DNA from 3 places in the Pseudarthrobacter sp. PvP004 genome. Region 1 is predicted to be linked to each of the others. Evidence: riboswitches for the same ligand, from Rfam matches in the RefSeq annotation. Region 1 holds a riboswitch; each other region holds the start of a gene.
The links. Region 1 has a riboswitch for thiamine pyrophosphate ahead of thiD (bifunctional hydroxymethylpyrimidine kinase/phosphomethylpyrimidine kinase). Riboswitches for the same ligand answer to the same signal wherever they lie in the genome.
Positions count from the first base shown of each region.

Region 1 (5,552 bases):
GCGGAACCTTCAACCGGAATCAGGCCTGGTTCGCGCTGTGCCTCAACGCCGTGGACTTCTGATCGAAGTCCGCGAGTCATCCCATGAACAATTCCAAGGGGCATAACCCAAGTGTTGGCGTAAGCACCGAAGATCAAGATTACGCTAGTTTGACCTTCAGCTGCAAATGAGGCCGGGTCCGGAGGCTACCTCGTGACTTGCGTCACGAGTTGTAACGGACTCTCCCGGCACCGTGCCCATACAGCCTACAGGTTTTCGGCGAGATTAACGCGATTCAGGCAGCGACGCGCTGACGTGTCTCCGCAGTTGCCCGCAAATGCATCCGAGGTAGCGGGCTAGCCGCGGCCGATGGAAGGCTGCGCAAACAACCGCGGAGCATCAAAAAACGCGGTCTCATAACGGCAGGACTGGATGAAAGCGTCCATCATGGCGGCCCGCTCCATCTCCGAACCCGCAATGGCCGCAGCATCCGTGAAATTGATCGCTTTCCGGGTTGCGGCAGCGAAGTCCTCGTCGGCGTAGGTCTTCAGCCACTCGGCATAGGCGTGATCTGCGGGGGCTCCGGCGTCTACATACGATGCATGAAGCTGCCGACCCACCTCCGCGTACAACCAGTAACAGGGCAGGATCGCCGCGAGCACCACCGCGTAGCTGCCGGAAGCCGACGTTGCCAGTAGATGATCCACATAGGACTTGGTGACCGGGCCGGTGGCCGTGGGGGCCTCCCTGGTGCTCAGCCAGTTCCTGTGCAGCTCCGATTCAACTTCCAGGCACTGCTGTGATGCCTTGGCCCAGAACAACTGCTCTTCCTCCGTGGGGGCCAGGGCCCCCGCACGCGCCAACACCCTGGAGTACCCATTGAGGTAGATCGCATCTTGGGCGAGGTAGTAGTTGAAGTCACGTTCCGGGAGTTCGCCCGATTGAAGTCCTTGAATGAACGGAAGCCCGTAAATGGATTCGAGCTCTGGACCGGCTTCCTTCCACAAGGTCGCAGCGAAGGCGCCCGGCTTGGATGCCTGCTGGAGGTGGTGGAAGTGATGCACGGGCCCGTTCCCCTGCCCCACCTCGAGGGCCTCAGAGGTTGTCAAAGCCCCCAGTAACCAAGACTTCGCTTCCTGCAGTGAAACTTCCCAGTCACCCGTGCGTGCCTGGACTGTAGCCAAGGCGGACGACAAGGAGCACCCGGTTCCGTGGCTGTTCCGCGTTTCGACCCGGGGACCTGTTATCTCGATCACGTCCCGTGACAGCATCCCACTGGTGTTCACCAGTGCATCAGGACATACCGGACCAGGCAGGTGGCCACCCTTGACCAGGACCGTGTTTCCGTACTCCGCTGCCAGCCGTTTGCCTTGGTCCAGCGCCGATTCCCATTCTGTTGCCTCCGGCTCCCCCAGCAACATGGCAAGTTCCGGAAGGTTCGGGGTGATCAGGTCGGCCAGAGGCAGCAGCGAACGCAAAGCCTTCTCCGCTGACTCGCGCAGGAGCCGGTCGCCACTGGTGGCCACCATCACCGGGTCCAGGACCACGACGGCGGGACGCACCTCTTCGATCCAGCCGCGGACCTCGTCTATGACGGCCGCATCGCCGAGCATTCCGATCTTGACGGCATCAATGGTGATGTCGCTGCTGATGGCGTCCAGTTGCTGTCGGAGGAACTGCGCGGGAGGGACATGGACGGCGATGACCCCCATGGTGTTTTGTGCGGTGAGAGCCGTGATGGCAGCCATTCCGTAACCGCCGAGTGCTGCGATGCTCTTCAGGTCCGCCTGAATTCCCGCGCCGCCGGAAGGGTCCGAGCCGGCAATACTCAGTACGCGTGGGGTTGCCCGGCCCGGGTTCGGAGCGTCGAGTGGGTACACAGCTGAATATGGTGATGCAGTCATGAGGACATCCCTTCGCCGGTGCTAACCGGACAGGTTCAACGGGTCTGGATCTCAGCCTGGCCCAACGCCCGGCACCCCGTGTCAGTCCCCAAGCCTAGCCGGGAAGCGACGTGGCGCGGGAACCGGACCACGTCGCGACCGGGATGTGACCACGGATGCATGGAATGCGTGGCCTGCGCGGACAAGAAAGGCCCTGCACAGCCCGCCGTTGGCAGATTGTGCAGGGCCCTCTCAGCTGGTGCTGTCCGGATTTAGAGCTCGGAGGCAGGAACTCCAACTCCGAGGATGATGGGCTCGTCGGTTGATGCCTTCTTGGCTTGTTCCGCGGGCACCTTGGCCTCATGGGCCGAGCCTCGGGGGGCCGAGGCCGTCACCTCATGGTGCTCGACGCTGGTTTCATTGGCCGCGCCTTGGGCCCGGCTGGCACTCCGGTTGCGGCGGCCACGACGACTACTCGAAGCCTGAACAGCCTCGGGAGCTTTTTCGGCACGGGCCGGCACATCAGCCTTCGGGGCATCAGCAGGCTCCGGCACGACCACCGGCGCGGCTTCTTCCGCAGGTGCCGGAGCAGCGCCGAGGTGCGAGAACGCCTCGGCCAGGAGGTCCAGGCTCATGGCAGGCTTGGCGGCCTGCGGTTCCTCGTGGTGCTCAACGAACGGCAGTGCTACTTCTTCGCCGCCGAAACGCAGGACCGGAGTAGACCTTGCTTCCTGGACTGCTGCTTCCCTTTTTTCTGCTTCGCGGGCAGTTGCTCCGGCTTCGCCGCTGGCGGCGGTACCGGATGCGGGGCTAACGGCCGGCTCGTGGCCCGCCGCCCTTGCCTGCTCCTCTGCGCGGTGAACTTCGTCGTCGTGCAGGTGGGCGGCGTGCGCTGCAGCGGCAATCGTCGCCAGGGCAGCCCGGGTTGCCTCAGCCTTGGCTTGCCGGGCGGGATCCTGCGCTTCGACCGGAGCCGAAGGTGCAGCCGGGGCGGACGTCGTCGTATGGACCTGCGCGGGGGCTTCGGCGATGGCCTGTCCCCCACCCTTGCCGCGGCGGCGCTTGCGTTCCGTCCGCGCTGCAGGCTGCTGTGCCTCGGCGTGCGGGCGGTGGTGCTCGGCGGCAACCACGTTGGCGCGGCGGTGTTCAACGGGCTCGTCGTGGGTGACAACGCCCCTGCCGGCGCAATGCTCGCACTGCTCACCGAAGACCTCAAGGAGGCCGGTACCCATACGCTTGCGTGTCATCTGGACCAAGCCCAGCGACGTCACTTCGGCCACCTGGTGCTTGGTACGGTCGCGGCCAAGGCACTCGACCATGCGTCGCAGGACGAGATCGCGGTTGGATTCCAGGACCATGTCGATGAAGTCGATGACGATAATGCCGCCGATGTCGCGCAGACGGAGCTGGCGAACCACTTCCTCAGCCGCTTCAAGGTTGTTCTTGGTCACCGTTTCTTCGAGGTTTCCGCCGCTGCCGGTGAACTTACCGGTGTTGACGTCCACCACGGTCATGGCCTCGGTGCGGTCGATGACCAACGAACCACCGGACGGCAGGAAGACCTTACGCTCCAGCGCCTTGTGGATCTGCTCGTCGATGCGCCAGGCAGCGAAAATGTCCTGGTCCTTGGTCCACTTTTCAAGGCGGCCCACCAGATCAGGGGCAACGTACGTGACGTAGGCCTCGATGGTGTCCCAGGCGTCGTCACCGGAGACGATCAGCTTGGAGAAGTCCTCATTGAAGACGTCACGGACCACCTTGATGGTGAGGTCGGGTTCGCCGTAAAGCAGTTCAGGGGCCAGGACCTTGGTGGACGAGGCCTGTCCTTCGATGCCTTCCCACTGGGCGCGCAGACGGTTGATGTCGTGCGTCAGCTCTTCCTCCGACGCCCCCTCAGCGGCTGTGCGGACAATGACACCGGCGTTTTCCGGCAAGCGGTCCTTCAGGATGCGCTTGAGGCGGTTGCGTTCGACGTCGGGAAGCTTGCGGGAGATGCCGGTCATGGAACCACCGGGTACGTAGACCAAGTAGCGGCCCGGCAAGGAGATCTGGCTGGTGAGCCGGGCCCCCTTGTGCCCCACGGGGTCTTTGGTCACCTGCACCAGGACGGAGTCGCCGGACTTCAGGGCGTTCTCGATCCGGCGTGGCTGGCCTTCAAGATTGACTGCGTCCCAGTTGACTTCACCGGCGTACAGGACCGCGTTGCGGCCACGTCCGATGTCCACGAAGGCAGCTTCCATGGAAGGCAGAACATTCTGGACCTTGCCCAGGTAAACGTTGCCGATCAGGGAATCCTGCTGGGTCTTGGAGACGAAGTGCTCAGCCAGAACACCGTCTTCCAGGACGCCGATCTGAATTCTGTCGTCGCGCTGGCGGACGATCATCTGGCGGTCCACCGACTCGCGGCGGGCAAGGAACTCGGCCTCGGTGATGACTTGGCGGTGGCGTCCGGTTTCGCGGGATTCGCGGCGACGCTGCTTTTTGGCCTCAAGCCTGGTGGAACCTTTGACGCCGGTAACGCGGTTGGACGGGGCTGTTTCCGTGATGGGGCGCGGTGCGCGGACACGGGTGACGGTGTTGGGCGGATCATCGTCCGAGCCGCCGGTCAGTTCAAGATCCTGGTCTCCGCGGCGGCGGCGGCGCCGGCGACGCGACGTGACGCCTTCTTCAAGGGCTTCGGCTGCCGGAGCTTCTTCGTCTTCGGACTCGGTGCCGTCCTCGGCCTCGTTCTCATCGCGTTCGGTTCCGCGGCGTCCACGACGGCCACGGCTCCTGCGACGACGACGGCTACCGGCGTCCTCCAGCTCGCCCTCAGCGGCGGCTTCGCTTTCTTCTTCTTCGGGCTCCTCGGCCTTCTCCTCCACCGGTGCAACGCGGGGAACAGTGGTGAGGTCCGGGGCCTGGAAGATCATGGAAGTGATGGAAACCGGCTCCATGAACAGCGAGGTGGACGCAGCAGGAGCGGCGTCTTGGGCAGCTGCCTCTTCGGACGCTGCCTCTTCGGATGCGGACTCCTCGGATGCTACATCGGCGGCAGGTGCCTCCGGCTGGGAGCCCTTTTCCGGCGTCGTGCTTTCCTCTACGGCTTCCGCAGCTGCGGGCGCCTCGACTGCCTCAGCCTTGGGCTTGGTAGTACGACGACGGCGGACCGGCTTTTCGGGGGCAGGCTCAGCAATCGCTTCGGGCGCGGCTTCTGCGGCGGCTTCGGGCGCGGCAGTGGTGTCGTCCCCCAAACCGGGCAAAGGCTCTGCAGGCTCTGCCTTCTTGCGGGAACGGGTGCGGCGCACCGGCGCCTTGGTGGCCTCAGGGGCCGCTTCCGGCGCGGGCGTGTCAGCCGCAGGCGCCTCTACGTCAGCAGCGACCTTCGGCGCCGCCTTGCGCCGGGTCCTGGTGGCTTTCTTGGGCGCTTCCGCAGTTTCCGCGGGAGCTGCCTCGTCATTAACGGCTACAACCTGGTCATTATCCATATGTGGCAACACTCCTGCCCCAGCGACGCCGCCACATCCGGCGCCCAGTGGGGCAAATATTGTCAAAACCCGCAGGCGTTGACAGAAGTCGGCAGTATGCCTTCCGGTTCGCACCATCATTGGGGTGCGGCAGCCCTGGAAGGCCGGCGGCTCTATTCTGAAACCCGTTGTTCTGCTGCCACAACCAGGTGCCGTCCATTGTCATGGCGGGCCTACCGAGGAT
Region 1 covers NZ_JAGINL010000001.1:1,068,425-1,073,976, reverse strand. Annotated here, with positions in the region: gene thiD (bifunctional hydroxymethylpyrimidine kinase/phosphomethylpyrimidine kinase) at 336-1,883, opposite strand; TPP riboswitch at 1,874-1,972, opposite strand; gene J3A64_RS04885 (ribonuclease E/G) at 2,135-5,329, opposite strand.

Region 2 (5,552 bases), 440 kb from region 1:
AGCTCGGTCCCCGACGCCAGGAGCGCTGATCCCAGGCCATCGAGGCTCGGCGCGCCTCCGGTACCCATGATGAGCCGGGAACCGAATTCGACACCGTCGATCACCAGCGCGTCAGTGGAATGAACGTCAGTGGTGCGAACGTCAATGTTTGCTGTTGTCATGGTTCAGCCTCCTTGGACTGCTGTTACGAGTTCGAGTTCGTCTCCGTCGGCCAGGGCCGTCACGGCCCATTGGCTGCGGGGCACCACCTCGGAGTTACGTGCGACCGCGACTCCCAGCTTGCCGCCGTCGGCCGCTTGTCCGCGAGGGTCCAAGGCGCGGCCGGTGATCGCTGTGACCAGGGTGCTGACGGATGCGTCATCGGAGACTGCGTGATCGGTTCCGTTGAGTTTGATGTTCATGCTGTTTCCTTGGTGGGAGCGTGTGCGGCTGGTGTAAGAACTTGGGGAACTGAAGCGTTGCCCGCGAAGCGATCAGGCAGGAACGGAGTCCATCGAGGGTCCGTTGTGCCGCTGATGAGTTCGCCCACGATTCTGGCGGCCACGGGAGTCAGGAGCACACCGTGGCGGAAGAAACCTGTGGCGATCACCAGGCCGTCAGTGTCGCCGTGGGGACCGCTGACCCGTCCGAGCAGGGGGGCGTTGTCCGGGGTTCCAGGGCGGGCGCGGGCGGTTGCTTCAAGGAGTTCCAATTCCGCAACTGCGGGGACCAGGGCTTGGGCATCCCTCAGCAGCTGGTAGACGCCGCCGGCAGAGACCGCGTTGGAAGACGCTGACAATCCGTCTTCGCGTTGCGTCGCCCCAATCACCACGGTTCCGTCATCCCGGGGAACTATGTAGACGGGAACGCCTCGAACCATCCCCCGAACAGTGGACGTGACCAAGGGCCGGAGGTTGTCGGGGACGCGAAGCCGGAGGATGTCGCCATAGACCGGCCTCACCGGAAGGTTCAGTCCCTCAGGGAGCCCCGACAGTTGGGATGCCCCCAGCCCGTTGGCCACCACGGTCTCCGCGGCGCGGACCACGACTCCGGATTCGAGTTCCACTCCGGTGACCCGCCCGTCATCCCTCAGCACACCGCGTGCCGGGGAAGGAACGGCGAATCCGTCATCGGCCCCGGACACCCAGGAACCGTCGTCAGGTGAATGGTTTGCTAATCCAGCCAGGAGGCATGCGGCGAGCTTTCGCGGATCCACTTGGTGGTCGGCGGGAATATCGAAAGCGCAGGAAATCTGTGGGCTGAGGAGCGGCTCGCGTTGCCTCGCGTCCCGCAGGGCCAGAGGTTCAACTCCCAATCCAGCTGCGAGCTGCACGGACCTCAGGTCTGCGAGCGCCCTGCGGTCGGCTGCGTCGGCACCCACGGCGAGGGTCGGCGTCGTGCGGTATCCGCTGCCCTCTCCACCCACGTGCAGTCCGTCCACGAAGGAAGGCCACAGCCGCGAAGATTCGACCATCAATTCCAGGAGGTCTCCCTCCTGATAATGCAGTTCGCTGACGGGTGCAAGCATTCCGGCGGCGGCGAACGTTGCACCCGAGGCCGGGACGGGATCGATCAGCGCCACTGAACGGCCAAGTCGCCGGGCTTCATGAGCGATGCCAAGGCCTATGATGCCGCCGCCAATGACGGCCACGTCTGCCTGGATGGGGGTATGGCGGGGACCTGCCATTCGTTTCCTTCCCTACGCCGGTACTAGCCGGATCAGGTCAAGCGGTCGGCGCTGAAGCCCTCTCAGCCGGACAGTCATATGACGAATGTCGCGGCTCCCGCAGTACGTGCCCAGTTTAGAGGAACTACTCTGGTTTCCATGACCCAGCCTGACGCCCTCGCCTCCGCCCGCCTCTATCTGTGCACTGATGCCCGTCAACGGCAGGGCGATTTCGAAGACTTTGTGGACGCCGCATTCGCTGGAGGCGTTGACATCATCCAGCTCCGCGACAAGACTCTGGAAGCTGCCGAGGAGCTTGAATTGCTGGCCGTTTTGCGGAGCGTCGCACAACGGCACGGACGGCTTTGGGCTGTCAACGACCGGGCCGATGTTGCCAGTATTTCCGGGTCTCCTGTATTCCACATCGGTCAAAAGGACCTGCCCCTGACGGCAGCGCGAACCCTCTTGCCGAACGTGACCGGCATCGGTCTTTCCACCCACACACAGGAACAAATCGATGCGGCAGTCGCCACCTCCCAGGGCCCCCTGGGACTGGACTATTTCTGCGTGGGTCCGGTCTGGGCAACGCCTACCAAACCCGGCCGCTCGGCGGTGGGGCTGGACTTGGTCACATATGCCGCAGAAGCGGAAAAGCGTTCGGGCAATGCTGTGACACTTCCTTGGTTCGCCATTGGTGGCATCGACCTCAGCAACGTTGAACAGGTAGTGGAAGCGGGAGCCAGCCGGATCGTCGTGGTCCGTGCCATCACCGAGGCAACGGACCCGACGGCGGCAGCCAAGTCGCTGCTGCAAGCACTGGACACCGTGTAGTTTCCCGCCGAATTCAAGCGGTCTTAGCCGCTACGCGGTCAGGCCAAGGCCTGTCATCCGGCGCCCGTGTTTATCGGCGAGTTCCGTCGTTAAGCTCCTGACCGCTGCACGCGCACCCCCGCCGCCTTTCAGCAATGGTCCCAGCAGGGGGTGTTCCATGCCGACGCGCTGCGCCTGCGTCAAAGCCTCCCCCACCAAGCGGCGACCCCACAATGCAAGGCGCGAGGCCAGGCGCGGGTCGTCAGCCAAGGCCCGCCTGATCAGGACGCGAAGGACTTCCGTGGCCTGGTCAGGGGAAGCGACGCGTTCAACGAAATGCCGCGTTGTTGGGTCGAGGAACATCGATACGGCCCTGTAGAAGTCCGATGACACCGTATCGATGACGTACGCCTTCATGACAGATTCGAACCAGTCCCCCGGTTTGGTGCGCTCATGGAAATGATCGAAGGAGCGCTGGAACGGCAGCATGGCTTGTTCCGGATCGACGCCCATCTCCGATAACCGGTCATTGAGGAGCGCAAAGTTGCCGTAGGCGCCCACGGCGATCTTCGCGAACACAGACCTGTCATGGAGGGTGGGGGCATAGCGCGAATCCAGGGAGAGGCGCCCGAAAGCGGATAGCTCGCCATATGCCATGGCTCCAAGCAACTCCGCGGAGAGTTGCCCGGCAGAGGCTGCAGCGTCCGGGGAGATGCCCATGGATCAAGACTATCCCTGGTGGGCCACAACCTCCCCGGGGTCGGGTTCCTGCTTCCAGTGCCATTCCTACTAGGCTGGCTCGAAGTGAGTTGACTGCCGCATGCCCCTCATGCCGTAGGTCCTCCTCCTCGCACCCACTTCACTGAAGGATTTTCAATGAGTCACCCCAGTTACCCACCCGCGCCGCAGAACGACGCCGGAGCAGGAATTCCGCAGGTGCCTGCCGCACCCTACGCTTACGGCGGCCAGTTCCAGGGTGGGGCACAGCCGGGCTACCAGCCCGGACCGGATTCAGGCCCCTACGGAACCCCGGTGGGAGCTCCGGCGAAGTCCTTCATGACCACATGGATCCTGGCCCTGCTCCTGGGTAGCTTCGGTGTGGACCGCTTCTATCTGGGCAAGATCGGTACCGGAATCGCGAAGCTGCTCACAGCCGGCGGCTTCGGTATCTGGTCCATCGTTGACCTCATCATCACGCTGACGGGAAACGCCCGGGACAAGCAGGGCCGTCCGCTTGCGGGTTACCCGGAGAACAAGAAGAAGGCATGGATCATCACCATTGTCGTCTGGTTCGCGGGCCTGATTGTCGGAATCGTGTCCACGGTGTTGTCGTTGACCTTTGTTGCTGCTGCAGTCCAGGGTGCAGGCACCGATGCCCCGGTCCTGCCGTCGGCCTCCCAGGAGGCACCGGCACCGTCGTCGGGCACTGCCTCTGATGACGGTTCCTTAACCGTCACCATGTCCGAGGGCAACACCGTGAAGGTCAGCCTCCTGAACTCCGGTTACACCACCGAAATTCCCGGGATGTCCTACATGAAACCGACCAGGGGAGGCTTCCTCCTCTTGGAGGTTTCCTGGGAGGCCACAGCTGGAAGCAGTTACGCCTCACCCTCGAACTTCGAGGCCTTCGACGCGGACGGCGCCAAGGGCGAGGAGATCTACGTGGAGGAAGGTCTGGGAGGACTGCCTTCCGGGGATGTTGCCGCCGGAGAGATGCAGCGGGGAGTCATTGCCTTCGACATCAAGAACGGCCCCACCACAGTGGTCATCAGCGATGACTTCGGCGACAAGGCAGCTACTTTCACCCTGACGCCGGCAAACTAAACAGCCGGCCCGGTCCATACCGCCGCACGGAAAGCCCGTTGCCCCCTTGGGGTAGCGGGCTTTTTGGGTGGGACATCCAAGACTATCCGCCGGTTTCGGGCTACCCTGATTTTCGTGTCACATCATCGGATAGCGCCCAACGTCGACGACTCCTCGGACCAGCTCGCCGCGGCGCTTGCCGCTCTCAGGACAGAGCTGGAACTCCCTGGCGAATACCCGGCAGAAGCTGTGGAAGAAGCACGGCAAGCCGTCGCGGACCTTGAGTTGCCGGGTCAGGACCTGCGGCACGTACCATTCGTGACCATTGATCCGGCGACCTCCACGGACTTGGACCAGGCCCTGTTCATTGACCGTGCCGGCGACGGCTACAAGGTCCTCTACGCAATCGCCGATGTCCCGTCTTTCGTGGAACCGGGTGGGGCACTGGACCACGAAACCCGTCACCGCGGGCAGACCTTCTATGCTCCTGACGGGCGGATCCCGCTGCATCCGGAGGTCATCAGCGAGAACGCCGGCAGCCTCTTGGCCGATCAGGACTGCAGTGCGTTCGTGTGGGACTTCGACTTGGACGCGGAAGCTGAAGTGTTGGCTGTCACCGTTGCCCGCGCCGCCGTTCGCAGCAGGGCCAAACTCAGCTACAAGGGCGCTCAGCAGCAGATTGACGACGGTACGGCCCCGCCCGTACTTCAGCTCCTCAAAGAAGTGGGAATCAAGCGTGTTGAACTGGAACGGCGGCGCGGCGGCGCAAGCCTCAACATGCCGGAACAGGAAATCGTCCAAGCAACCGACGGCGGCGGATACAGGATCGCGGCTGCCCCCTCCCTCCCGGTTGAGGACTGGAACGCGCAGATCTCGCTCATGACCGGCATGGCCGCCGCGCAGATGATGCTCGACGGAAAAGTGGGCATCCTGCGCACCATGCCCGCTCCTGATGACCGGTCACTGCTCCATTTCAAGCGCCAGACCTCCGCTCTGGGCAAGCCCTGGGACGGCCACGTCACCTACGGCGAGTACCTGAGGACCTTGGACGCATCCGATCCCCAACAGCTGGCCATCCTTCACTCTGCCGGTATGTTGTTCCGGGGCGCCGGTTACACCCCCTTTGACGGGGAGCTGCCGGCAATCGTGACCCAAGCAGCCATCGGGGCTCCGTATGCACACGCCACGGCACCCCTGCGCCGGCTCATCGATCGCTTTGTCCTGGTGATCTGCGAGGCGCTCAGCAACAACCACGACATCCCGCAGTGGGCTCGGGAGGCACTCCCTTCATTGC
Region 2 covers NZ_JAGINL010000001.1:627,727-633,278, reverse strand. Annotated here, with positions in the region: gene J3A64_RS02905 (thiazole synthase) at 1-161, opposite strand, end outside; gene thiS (sulfur carrier protein ThiS) at 165-401, opposite strand; gene thiO (glycine oxidase ThiO) at 398-1,666, opposite strand; TPP riboswitch at 1,659-1,777, opposite strand; gene thiE (thiamine phosphate synthase) at 1,805-2,476, shown strand; gene J3A64_RS02885 (ferritin-like fold-containing protein) at 2,507-3,175, opposite strand; gene J3A64_RS02880 (TM2 domain-containing protein) at 3,332-4,279, shown strand; gene J3A64_RS02875 (RNB domain-containing ribonuclease) at 4,394-5,552, shown strand, end outside.
Region 2: linked by a shared signal. The riboswitch ahead of thiO (glycine oxidase ThiO) and the one ahead of thiD (bifunctional hydroxymethylpyrimidine kinase/phosphomethylpyrimidine kinase) in region 1 are both predicted to bind thiamine pyrophosphate.

Region 3 (5,552 bases), 3.5 Mb from region 1:
GACCAGTTCTCCTCGCTCATGCTGGTGGTCTCCACCGTGGTGAGCCTCGCGGTGTTGATCTACGCTACGGGGCAGGGCATGGCCGACGGCGACCAGGAAGCGCCGGTTTCGATCTTCCACCCCACGTACCTGATTCTGGTCGCGGGCGTGTCCAATGCCTTTCTCACCGGTGACCTTTTCAACCTTTACGTCGGCTTCGAGATCCTGCTGACCGCAAGTTACGTGCTCATGACGTTGGGCGGGACAGGGCCACGTATCCGCGCGGGCGTGACGTACGTTGTGGTCTCCGTGGTGTCGTCCGTTCTGTTCCTCATCGCCATCGCCATGATCTACGGAGCCACCGGAACCATCACCATGGCGGATTTGGCCATCAAGCTGGCCGAACTGGACCAAGGCACGCAAAACCTCCTGCACGTGATGTTGTTGGTGGCCTTCGGGATCAAGGCAGCAGTCTTCCCACTGTCCTTCTGGCTCCCGGACTCCTATCCAACTGCTCCCGCCCCGGTCACCGCCGTGTTCGCAGGCTTGCTGACAAAAGTGGGCGTCTACGCGATGGTCCGCACGGAAACGCTCCTGTTCCCCGGGGACACCCTCAACGTTCCACTGATGGTGGTGGCGCTACTGACCATGATTGTCGGAATTCTGGGCGCCTTGGCCCAGAGTGACATCAAACGTCTCCTGTCCTTTACCTTGGTGAGCCACATCGGCTACATGGTGTTTGGCCTGGCGATGAGCTCCGTGGCCGGACTCGGGGCTGCGGTCTTCTACGTTGCCCACCACATCACAGTGCAGACCAGTTTGTTCCTGGTCACGGGTCTTATTGAGCGGCGTGGCGGCAGCTCATCCATGGACCGCTTGGGTGGCTTGGCGAAGCTCTCACCGCTGCTGGCCTTGCTGTTCTTTGTTCCTGCGATGAATCTGGCAGGCATCCCACCGTTCTCCGGCTTCCTTGGAAAACTGGGGCTGTTGCAGGCCGGTGTTGAACTCGGAACGCCGCTGGCCATCGTGCTGGTGGTAGGTGGCGTGGTGACCAGCCTGCTGACCCTGCTGGCGATCGCCCGCGTGTGGAACAGGGCGTTCTGGAGGAAGCCTGAGGACGCCGAGTACCCGGACCCCGTGCTGAAAACCCCCGGGAACGTCGGAGTGCTCCCACGGACCATGGTGGGGTCAACAGCTGGGCTGGTGGTGTTCGGCGTGGCATTGACGGTCTTCGCAGGTCCGTTGTTCAAGGTTGCTGACGGCTCCGCTGGAATCATGTTGGACCGCTCCGCCTATATTCACTCCGTGTTGGGAGATTCCGTTGTGGTGCCGCCGCTTGCGCAGACGGATGAAACGCACACTGATGAAGTACAGACGGGTGATGCGAAATGAGCCGCAAACCGATCTCGTTCCGCACTGAACTGCCGTTGCTCATCTGGTTGGTGATCGTGTGGGGTGCGCTGTGGCGGGACTTCAGCCCGGGCAACCTCCTGTTCGGCGCACTGATCGCCGTGCTGGTGGCCAAGTTCTTCTACCTCCCCCCGGTGGAGCTCAGCGGCAGGTTCAACATCCTGCGCGCCATTCCTTTCGCCCTCCTGTTCCTCGCCAAAGTGGTGGCAGCGAGCTTCCTGGTGCTGTACCTGGCTGTAGCCAAGGGACCCAAGGTTCGCAGCGCCGTCGTCGCCGTTCCTTTGCGGAGCCATTCCGACCTCATGGTGACGGCCACCGGGCACGTTATCTCGCTGATCCCCGGATCCCTGGTGGTGGAGGTGGACCGCTCCACGTCCACGCTTTATCTGCACGCGCTCAACATTTACGAAGAGGCGGACATCGACAAGATTCGTCAGGAAACCCAAGACATCGAAGCAGGACTGATCCGGATCATGGGTACACGCGAAGAAGTCGAGGCCCTCAAAGCCGAACAGCGTCCCGGGATGGAAGGAGCAGCGTTATGAAAGAAGCGGTTCTCGTAGCTACGGCCGTGATCCTCAGCTTGGCCGCCGCTGGGGCAATTATCCGCATCGCCATCGGCCCGTCCCTCCTGGATCGCGTTCTGGCATCAGACGTTTTGCTGGCAATCCTGGGCGCTGCCCTGGCGATCGATATGGCGTTGAACAAGCATCTGAACAATCTGATGCTGCTGGTAGCGCTCGCAGTGATCGGTTTCATCGGCTCTGTGACAGTTGCAAGGTTCGTGGCCGAACGCAGGGAGCAAAGCAATGAGTCCTGATGCCACCGGCCTTGACGCTGTGATTGATGTTGTCACCGCCGTATTCCTGGTGGTGGGTGCCCTGATGTCACTGGGCGCGGCCATCGGCTTGCTCCGCTTCCCGGACCTCATGAGCCGCATGCACGCAGCCACCAAACCGCAGGTCCTGGGGTTGTTCCTTATGCTTGCCGCAATCGGACTCCAGATGCGCACCTGGTGGGTGTGGCCTGTCTTGGTGGTGGCCTGGATTTTCCAGCTCCTCACGGCGCCCGTCTCTGCCCACATGGTGGGCCGCTCGGCGTACCGCACCAAGCACGGACACCGCGAAAAGCTCACCAAGGATGAGTTGGAAGCCGTGGTCCAAAGGGCGGCCGCCGGTCAGGAACCGGGGAGCGACCGCTAGCAGCAGCCACAACGAACGCCGGGTCACCTGCAGGTGATCCCGGCGTTCGTGGTTCGGGTGCCTAGACGATGTCGTGGGTCTTCGCGAAGCGCGCGATGGCGCGCTGCGTGCCCCGGCTTGCCAGGACCTGGATGAGCGTGCTCACAAAAGCCGAAATCAGTGCGAATGTCAGCGCCGAACGCAGACTGGTTTCCATATCGTCGTTGCCCATGGGTGGTTTGTTGCCAGTGGCCTTTTCCCACCCTTTATTGACGAGTTTGGTGCCTACGAATCCTGCTCCGAGGCTTACTCCGGCACCGATCAGCTTGAAGAAGAGGTTCATGCCCCCAGCCTAGCTCTAAAGGCCACACCGTTAGCGGCGGCTTTCCCGTTCCTTGAGGAACGCCGCCAATGAACCAACCGGCGCAAGTACTGGAACGACTGGGTGTTCGGCCGACCAGACAGCGTCCACGGTTCCGAGTCCGGCGATTTCTTTGAGCAGGTAATAGGTGGGCGGCATCAGTTTCAACGTGCCTGCGGCTTCCGCTTCAAGAATGTCCGCCACCGGCATCCACAGTGATTGCCAGGCTTCCGTGGTTTGGTGCTGCGGCGTGGCTCCCGGAGAGGGCTTGGCAACGTAGAAGAACGTGTCGAAGCGTTTGGGCATGTCCGTGGGGGTGATCCAGTTGGCCCACGGGCGGAGGTCGGAGGCATCGATGGTGAGTCCGGCCTCCTCCTGAACCTCGCGGATGGCGGCAGCGAGTACCGTCCCGGCGTTCTTCGCTGCTGCTCCCGGATCCGCGCTCAGGGAGCTCTGGTTCCAGTCGGCTGCGTGGCGTTGAAGCAGCTCCGCCGGGTAGTCCCACCCGCTCTGATCGGCGGCATCGACGCGTCCGCCAGGGAAGACCACCATTCCGGCGGCAAAGTCCATGGTGCTCACCCTGTGTTGGACGAAGGCTTCGAGGCCGTCCGAGGCGTCGCGGAGCAGGATGACGCTCGCTGCCAGGCGGGGTTCCGCCACGGCGTTGGTGTCTGTAAGTCCCGAGCCGGAGATGTCCGTCATGAAATGTGCCCCTTTGCCGCGGTGAAGTCTGCTGATTCATTCTCTCAGGTCCTGTTGTGGGGCCTGGTGTGCAGGGAATGGCGTGCGGGAAAGGTGCAGAGCGGGCCTCGCAACGCACCCCCGTCTCGTTGTTAGGCCTGGTGTGCAGGGAATGGCGTGGGGGAGGGGTGTAGAGCGGGCCTCGCAACGCACCCCCGTCTCGTTGTTAGGCCTGGTGTGCAGGGAATGGCGTGGGGGAGGGGTGTAGAGCGGGCCTCGCAACGCACCCCCGTCTCGTTGTTAGGCCTGGTGTGCAGGGAATGGCGTGCGGGAAAGGTGTAGAGCGGGCCTCGCAACGCGCTTGGCAGCGGGCACCTCAAGGACGGGAAGGCGATTGTGACTGGACCGCAGCGCCCGCCACGGACTCAGGTGTAAACTGAACCAGCCCATCAGGGCAGATTTGATAACGACAGGGGAGCGCCGCCGTCGGACTCTGCAGAGATGCAGGAGACGCGAGGGCGCTGAGAGTGCGGACAGCCGCAGACCCTCGAACCTGATCCGGTTAGTACCGGCGCAAGGGAGTCGAGCTTCTCAGAGTGTCCGGATGCGGACGGCGCGAGCCGGACCCGGGATCCGGGGAGCACTTTCCCCTCCTGTAACCTCAGGAGGCAGAAAATGACCACGGTAAACGTGAAGAAGGCCAGTTATAACTGGCGCGTTGTAGACATCGTTGTGGCGGCTCTTATCGCCATCGCCGGCGGCGTGATCTTCTGGGCATGGTCCCAGGGCGCGGCACTGGTATCCATCCCCATGAACGCGACGTATCCGCCGCTCACAGGCTTGATTGCCGGTGGCTGGATGATTCCCGCGGTCCTGGGAATGCTCATTATCCGCAAGCCCGGTGCTGCGCTGTTCTGCGAAGCCGTCGCCGCCACCGGTGAGCTCATCATGGGCTCGCAGTACGGCACCACGGTGCTGATATCCGGCGTTTTGCAGGGCCTGGGCGCCGAGCTCATCTTCGCCGCCTTCAGGTACAAGAAGTTCAACCTGCCCACCGCGCTCCTTGCGGGCGCCGGCGCGGGCCTCTTCTGCGGCCTGAACGACTCCTTCCTGCCATGGGGTTGGAACATCGCCTACGAGGCCATCGACAAGCTGGCCTACATCACCTTCACCACGATCTCCGGTGCCATCATCGCCGGCGCCCTCTCCTGGGTTGCGACGCGCGGCCTCGCCAAGACCGGGGTGCTGAGCTCCTTCGCCTCGCGCAAGGCCGCTTCGGAGCCAGTCTTCAACTGATGTCCGCCACGCAAAGCGGCACGGTCCGGCCTGCCGCCATCTCCGCCGAGGGCTGGGGATGGCGGCATGCCGGCCGGGCCCAGCCTGCCATTCAAGGCCTGGACCTTCGGATCGAACCGGGGGAACGGGTTCTGCTGCTGGGCCCTTCGGGCGCCGGCAAGTCGACCCTCCTGCACGCCCTCGCCGGGGTGCTGGGGGATGAGGAAGACGACTCGGATGAGACCGGCTCCCTGCTGATCGACGGCGTCGCGCCCCGCGAGCAGCGTGGCCGTGCCGGACTGATGCAGCAGGATCCGGAAACGCAGGTGGTCTTGTCGCGGGTTGGCGACGACGTCGCCTTCGGCGCGGAGAACCTTGCAGTTCCGCGGGACGAAATCTGGTCCCGCGTCCATGAAGCGCTCGACGACGTCGGGTTGCGTACCGCCGCGGGTGGCGGCCTGGCGTTGGATCACCCGACGGCGGCACTCTCCGGGGGCCAGAAGCAGCGCCTCGCGCTTGCGGGCATTTTGGCCATGCGCCCCGGCCTGATCCTTCTGGACGAACCAACAGCCAACCTGGACCCGGCAGGTGTGCTGGAGGTCCGGGATGCTGTTGGGCGCTGCCTGGACAAGACAGGTGCCACGCTGGTTGTGGTGGAACACCGC
Region 3 covers NZ_JAGINL010000001.1:4,587,742-4,593,293, forward strand. Annotated here, with positions in the region: gene J3A64_RS20940 (Na+/H+ antiporter subunit D) at 1-1,371, shown strand, start outside; gene J3A64_RS20945 (Na+/H+ antiporter subunit E) at 1,368-1,934, shown strand; gene J3A64_RS20950 (monovalent cation/H+ antiporter complex subunit F) at 1,931-2,209, shown strand; gene mnhG (monovalent cation/H(+) antiporter subunit G) at 2,199-2,591, shown strand; gene J3A64_RS20960 (DUF4235 domain-containing protein) at 2,653-2,913, opposite strand; gene J3A64_RS20965 (NUDIX hydrolase) at 2,944-3,633, opposite strand; TPP riboswitch at 4,074-4,210, shown strand; gene J3A64_RS20970 (ECF transporter S component) at 4,288-4,908, shown strand; gene J3A64_RS20975 (ABC transporter ATP-binding protein) at 4,908-5,552, shown strand, end outside.
Region 3: linked by a shared signal. The riboswitch ahead of J3A64_RS20970 (ECF transporter S component) and the one ahead of thiD (bifunctional hydroxymethylpyrimidine kinase/phosphomethylpyrimidine kinase) in region 1 are both predicted to bind thiamine pyrophosphate.